2 regions of the Mesorhizobium sp. P2_E10 genome follow, and region 1 is predicted to be linked to the other one. Evidence: riboswitches for the same ligand, from Rfam matches in the RefSeq annotation. Region 1 holds a riboswitch; the other holds the start of a gene.
What was found. Region 1 has a riboswitch for S-adenosylmethionine ahead of AC1D0N_RS04425 (O-succinylhomoserine sulfhydrylase). Riboswitches for the same ligand answer to the same signal wherever they lie in the genome.
Positions count from the first base shown of each region.

Region 2: it holds a riboswitch for S-adenosylmethionine, as region 1 does, so the genes downstream of both, metX (homoserine O-acetyltransferase MetX) here and AC1D0N_RS04425 (O-succinylhomoserine sulfhydrylase) in region 1, are expected to answer to the same signal.

Region 1 is NZ_JBFUEK010000001.1:914,568-917,976, forward strand. It holds gene AC1D0N_RS04420 (ceramide glucosyltransferase) at 1-132, shown strand, start outside; gene AC1D0N_RS04425 (O-succinylhomoserine sulfhydrylase) at 163-1,353, opposite strand; SAM riboswitch at 1,411-1,488, opposite strand; gene AC1D0N_RS04430 (2'-deoxycytidine 5'-triphosphate deaminase) at 1,632-2,726, shown strand; gene AC1D0N_RS04435 (ABC transporter substrate-binding protein) at 2,819-3,409, shown strand, end outside.
Region 2 is NZ_JBFUEK010000006.1:357,708-361,116, forward strand. It holds gene metW (methionine biosynthesis protein MetW) at 331-945, opposite strand; gene metX (homoserine O-acetyltransferase MetX) at 942-2,111, opposite strand; SAM riboswitch at 2,185-2,262, opposite strand; gene hisC (histidinol-phosphate transaminase) at 2,417-3,409, shown strand, end outside.

The sequences.
Region 1 (3,409 bases):
ATGGCGCGCGACGTGATGCTGCCCGCCCTCTGGGTGCGCGGCTGGCTCGGCGGCGCCGTCGACTGGCGCGGCAACGCGATGACCATCGGCACCAAGGCAGCCGAACTGGAAGAGACGCCGTCGGGCGCCTGAGCGCCCGCGCCTTGTCGTATCGGGCGAAGCCTATTTTGCCGACTTCAGCGCCTGCTCGATATCTGCGAGCAGATCGTCCGCATCCTCGAGGCCGACGGAGAGCCTCAGCGTTCCCGGCCCGATGCCGAGTTCGGCGCGCGCCTCGTCGCTCAGATTCTTGTGAGTCGTCGTCGCCGGATGGGTGATCAGGCTCTTGGCATCGCCGAGATTGTTGGAGATCAGCACGATGTCGAGCGCGTTCTGCAAGGCGAAGGCCGCCTGCTTGCCGCCCTTGACGTCGAGGCAGATCAGCGTCGAGCCACCCGACATCTGCTTCTTGACGACCGCCGCCTGCGGGTGGTCGGCGCGGCCCGGATAGATGACGCGGGCGATTTCCGGCCGCCCGGCCAGGAAATCGGCGATCTTGCCGGCGCTTTCGGTCTGCTGGCGCACGCGCAGTGGCAGCGTCTCCAGGCCCTTCAGCAGCGTCCAGGCGTTGAACGGCGACAGGCTGGGGCCGGTGTGGCGGAAATAGTCGTGCAGGTTCTCGTCGATCCACTTCTTGTCCGACAGGATGACGCCGCCGAGACAGCGTCCCTGGCCGTCAATATGCTTGGTCGCCGAATAGACGACGATGTGGGCGCCGAGCTGCAAAGGCTTCTGCTGCAAGGGGGTGGCAAAGACGTTGTCGACGATCAGCCGCGCGCCGATCGAATTGGCGAGCGCAGCAACTGCGGCGATGTCGATCACTTCCAGTGTCGGGTTGGTCGGGCTTTCCAGGAAGAACAGTTTTGTGTTCGGCCTCACCGCCTTTTCCCAATTGGCGATGTCGGTGCCGTCGACCAGCGTTGCCTCGATGCCGTATTTCGGCGCCAGCGTCTCGATCACCCAGCGGCAGGAACCGAACAGCGCGCGCGCCGCCACGATGTGGTCGCCGGCCTTGGCGCTGCACAGAAGGGCTGCGGTCACCGCCGCCATGCCGGACGCGGTGGCGCGCGCGTCTTCCGCGCCTTCAAGCGCGCACATGCGCTTTTCGAACATGTCGACGGTCGGATTGGCGTAGCGCGAATAGATGAAACCCGGCTCTTCGCCCTTGAAGCGCGCTTCGGCTGCCTGCGCCGTCTCATAGACATAGCCCTGGGTGAGGTACATCGCCTCCGACGTTTCGCCGAATTGGGAACGCAAGGTCCCTGCATGCACGAGTGCTGTCTGAGGCTTCCAGTTACGCTTCTTGGTGCTCATCGCTTTTGTTCCAGACACAAAAAAACCGGCCGCGAAAGTCGCAACCGGTCCATACGGCCTTGCGGCCCGACGGTCCTTTAGCGACTTGTTTAACGTGGCTGCAAGCCGACCGGCCAAATCACCACGGGATAACGACCCTTTAGACCTGCACCGCGCTTGCGTCAATTCCCGGCTTGATTAAGAGGTTTGTACCAAGCAGGTTCCGCAAAAGTGTTACACGGTTTTGCGGCAAGAACCTGCGACAAAAAAAGAGTCGCGGCCTTCAAGCGGAGCCAGCTTTGCGGCAGACCGGCATTCTTCCCGATCAGGATATTTCCGCGTTGTTCCAGTCGGGCGCGCTGAAGTCGCCGCGTGCGCTCGATGCCGACCAGATCCAGCCGGCCAGCCTCGATCTCAGGCTCGGCGCCAAAGCGTGGCGGGTGCGCGCTTCCTTTTTGCCCGGGCCGGGCCACAAGGTCGCCGAAAAGCTCGATCGGCTGAAACTGCACGAAATCGATCTCGCCGAAGGCGCGGTGCTTGAAACCGGCTGCGTCTACATCGTGCCGCTGCTCGAAGGCCTGGCGCTGCCTGCCGACATTTCCGCATCGGCCAACCCGAAGAGTTCGACCGGACGGCTCGACATCTTCACCCGGGTGATGACCGATCGCGGCCACGAGTTCGACAAGATCGCCGCCGGCTATGACGGTCCGCTCTACCTGGAGGTCAGCCCGCGCACCTTCCCGATCGTCGTGCGCACCGGCTCGCGGCTGTCGCAGATCCGCTTCCGCACCGGCAATGCGCTCCTGTCGGAGGCTGAGCTGAGCGAACTGCACCGCGCCGAGATGCTGGTGGCCACCGAGCCGCCCAACATTTCCGGCGGCGGCATCGCGCTGTCGATCGATCTCGACGGCGACAAGGATGGGCTGGTCGGCTATCGCGGCAAGCATCACACAGGCCTTGTCGATGTCGACAAGCGTGCCGCCCAGGATGTCGTCGACTTCTGGGAGCCGCTCTATAAGCGCGGCGCTGGCGAACTGGTGCTCGATCCCGACGAGTTCTACATACTGGTGTCGCGCGAGGCGGTGCATGTGCCGCCGCTCTACGCCGCCGAGATGACGCCCTTCGATCCGCTGGTCGGCGAATTCCGCGTTCACTATGCCGGCTTCTTCGATCCGGGTTTTGGCCATTCGGCATCAGGCGGCACCGGCAGCCGGGCGGTGCTCGAAGTGCGCAGCCACGAAGTGCCGTTTATCCTCGACCATGGCCAGATCGTCGGGCGGCTGGTCTACGAGCACATGCTGAAGCGGCCGCAGGCGCTCTACGGCACCGATCTCGGCTCCAACTACCAGGCGCAAGGCCTGAAGCTGTCCAAGCATTTCCGCGCCGCGCGCTGATCTTCCTTGTCACCGTGAGACCTTGCCTGACCCGGCGCGCCATGCTTGGCTGTGCCGACCGTCATGATGACTTAACTGCAAGGGGAACAAGAATGCGGATTTCGAGATGGATCCTATCGGCGGCAAGCGCCGCCATGTTGGTCATTGCTGCCGGCTCCTTTTCGGCACAGGCCGCGGAGAAACTGAAGATCGGCACCGAGGGTGCCTATCCGCCGTTCAACACCATCACGCCGGACGGCAAGGTCGTCGGCTTCGACATCGACATCGCCGATGCGCTTTGCGCGCAGATGAAGGTCGAGTGCGAGATCGTCACGCAGGACTGGGACGGCATCATTCCTGCCCTCCAGGCCAAGAAGTTCGACGCCATCATCGCCTCGATGAGCATCACCGAGGAACGCAAGAAACAGGTCGCCTTCACCAACAAATATTACACCACGCCGCTTGCCATGGTGGCCCTGAAGGACAGCGAGCTCACCTCGACTGAAGCGGCGGCACTTGCCGGCAAGACGGTGGGCGCCCAAGCGTCGACCACCCAGGCCGATTATGCCCAGGACGTCTATGGCAAGGCCGGCGCCGAGGCCAAGCTCTATCCGACCCAGGAAGAAGCGATCACCGATCTGACCAACGGCCGCCTCGATGCCGTCATCTCGGACAAGTTCGTGCTGGTCGACTGGATGAAGAAG
Region 2 (3,409 bases), on a different contig from region 1:
CCGGGTCCTGCGAGGATCGAATTGCTCGGATGGTCGCCTTCTAATGCCCGCCCCGGAATCGCATTCGCTTCGAACGCTACAAAGAAGAAGCGATGGTGTCATCACAAAGTGTTGATGCGGGGCCTGTCCGAGAGGGCGAATTCCACGAGCCAGCGCCTCAATTGCAACACCGCCTGCCGGCTGGCAGATCCCGAAACCACGTGGTGCGCGGATGGTACCATTCGCCCGCCTATCAGATCCTGGCGCTGCGCACCGGCGATTCGGAGTCCGCCGTGGTTTTTGTCGACGACGTTGACCACAAAGCTACGGACGTTTTGGGATAGGCAAAGACTACCGCTTCAGCAGGAACACCGCTTGCTGGCCGAAGAAATTCCAGAACCACCATGGCATCGACAGGCCGATCTTCTGGCCGTTGGCGTCGAGCGCGGTTGCCTTTTCGACCGTCGCGCCGAGTTCGTCGCAGAGATTGACGAAGTCGCGGATGGTGCAGAAATGGATGTTGGGCGTGTCGTACCAGGAATAGGGCAGGTCCTTGGTCACCGGCATGCGGCCATTGAGGAACAGTGACAGCCGCACCCGCCAATGGCCGAAATTGGGGAAGGAGACGATGGCGCGGTTGCCGATCCTGAGCAACTCGTCGAGCACCAGCTTCGGGTTGCGGGTCGCCTGCAAGGTCTGCGACAGGACGACGAAATCAAAGCCCTTGTCGGGATAGAATTCGAGGTCCTTATCGGCGTCGCCCTGGATGACCGAGAGGCCGCGCGCCACGCATTCGTTGACGCCACGCTGCGACAGTTCCAGCCCGCGACCGTCGACCTGCTTGCTGTCCTGCAGCAATTCCAGCAGCAGCCCGTCGCCGGAGCCGACATCGAGCACCCGCGAGAGCGGCGGGATGAGATCGGCGACGACTTCGAGGTCGACGCGCTGGGCGCGGTTGACGCTCATGCGCTGAGCCCCCTTGCGCGGGCGGCAGAACCGATGAAGCCGTTGATGGCAGCGAACAGTTCCGGTTCGTCGAGCAGGAAAGCGTCGTGGCCGCGGTCGGTGTCGATCTCGACGAAGGATACGGACGCGCCGGCGGCGTTCAGGGCGTGCACGATCGATCGGCTCTCCTCGGTCGGGAACAGCCAGTCGCTGGTGAAGGACACCAGGCAGAAGCGTGTTTTGGTGCCGGCAAAGGCGTCGGCCAGCCGTCCGCCATGGTCGGCGGCGAGATCGAAATAGTCCATCGAACGGGTCATGTAGAGATAGGAATTGGCGTCGAAGCGGTCGACGAAGGTCATGCCCTGATGGCGCAGATAGCTCTCGATCTGGAAGTCGGCATCGAAACCGAAGGTCAGTGCTTCACGGTCCTGCAGATTGCGGCCGAACTTCCGGTGTAGCGCGGCTTCCGACAGATAGGTGATGTGGGCGGCCATGCGCGCCACCGCCAGCCCCTTTTCCGGGCGCGCGCCAAAGTCGAAATATTTGCCGCCATGCCAGTCCGGATCGGCCATCACCGCTTGCCGGCCAACCTCGTGGAAGGCGATGTTCTGCGAGGAATGGCGGGCGCCGGTGGCGATCGGAAGCGCCGAGAAAACGCGCTCTGGATAGCTCGATGCCCACTCCAGCACCTGCATGCCGCCCATCGAGCCGCCGAGCACCGAAAACAGCTTTTCGATGCCGAAATGGTCGACCAGCATCAATTGCGCGCGCACCATGTCGCGAATGGTAATGATCGGCAGGTCGAGCCCGTAGGGCTTGCCGGTGGCGGGATTGGTCGAGGCGGGGCCGGTGGAACCGAGGCAGCCGCCGATGACGTTCGAGCAGATGACGAAGAAGCGGTTGGTGTCGATGATCTTGCCCGGGCCGATCAGCACTTCCCACCAGCCGGGCTTGCCGGTCACCGGATTGGTGTTGGCGACATGCTGGTCTCCGGTCAGTGCGTGGCAGACGAGGATGGCGTTGGAGCGGGCATCGTTCAGCGTGCCGTAGGTCTGGTAGGCGATCTGGAACGGCGACAACAGCGTGCCGGCGTCAAGCTTGAGCGGCTTGTCGGCGCCGAAACGCAACACCGGGCTCGACGGTGCGTCGGCCTCGTTGTTGGTTTTTGCAGCGCGCAGAGCGGCCATCACGTCTCTCTTACATCGGTCGTCCGGCCGGTCGCGGACAACAAAAAACCGGCATTGCCGTCGCAAAGCCGGTTACAGGATGCAAACGGCCCTTTAGCAAGTTGTTTAACGTGGCTGCAAGCCGACCGGCCAAATCACCACGGAACTGTTGCGTCCTTCTAGAACTCGCGCGGCCCGACGTCAACGGCCAGCCGTCCGCACCACTGCCACCTCTCGACATTCCGGGCCACGGCTTGTATTTCCGCTGCGGCTTGCCGGCGGAAGTGTTCTCGCCAGCCGAAATACTCTCGACGGATATTGCGAAGATGAACCAGAGACCGGATCAGGCACGTCCAACCCCGCGCGCGGGCATCATGGACATCGAAGCCTATGTGCCGGGCAAAAGCACGGCGCCCGCCGGTGTCGCCAAGGTCCACAAGCTGTCGTCGAATGAGAACCCGCTCGGGCCATCGCCGAAGGCGATCGAGGCGGCGCGCGAGATTGCCGGAAAGCTCGACATCTATCCCGACGGCACCGCCAGGCGGCTGCGCGAAGCGATCGCCGAAGTGCATGGCCTCAACCCGGCAAACATCATCTGCTCCAACGGTTCCGACGAGATCCTCGGCCTGCTGGCGCAGACTTATCTGGCTCCCGGTGATGAAGCCGTCATCACCGAACACGCCTTCATGGTCTACAAGATCTACATCCAGTCGGCCGGCGCCGTCCCGGTTGTGGTCAAGGAAACCGACGACCGCGCCGACATCGATACAATCCTCGCGGCCGTCACGCCGCGCACGAAAATCGTGTTCCTTGCCAATCCCAACAACCCGACCGGCACCTATGTGCCGTTCCAGGAGGTGCGCCGCCTGCATGCCGGCCTGCCCAAGCATGTGCTGCTGGTGCTGGACGCGGCTTACGCCGAATATGTCCGCCGCAACGATTATGAAGCCGGCATCGAGCTGGTCGGCAGCGCCGAGAACGTTGTGATGACCCGCACCTTCTCCAAGATCGGCCTTGGTGGTGCCAGGATCGGCTGGATGTACGCCCCGATGCACATCGTCGACGCGATCAACCGCATACGCGGTCCCTTCAACGTCAACGCCACGGCGATCGAGGCCGGCATTGCCGCGATCCGCGACCGCGACCACGTCCAGCGCAGCGTGGCGCATAACGAAACCTGGTTGGCCTGGCTGAGCGAGGAATTGACCAGGCTTGGGCTGCGGGTGACGCCGAGCGTCGGCAATTTCGTCCTCATCCACTTTCCCGAGGACAAGGCGCATTCGGCCGCAGCGGCGGACGACTATCTGGCAGCACGCGGC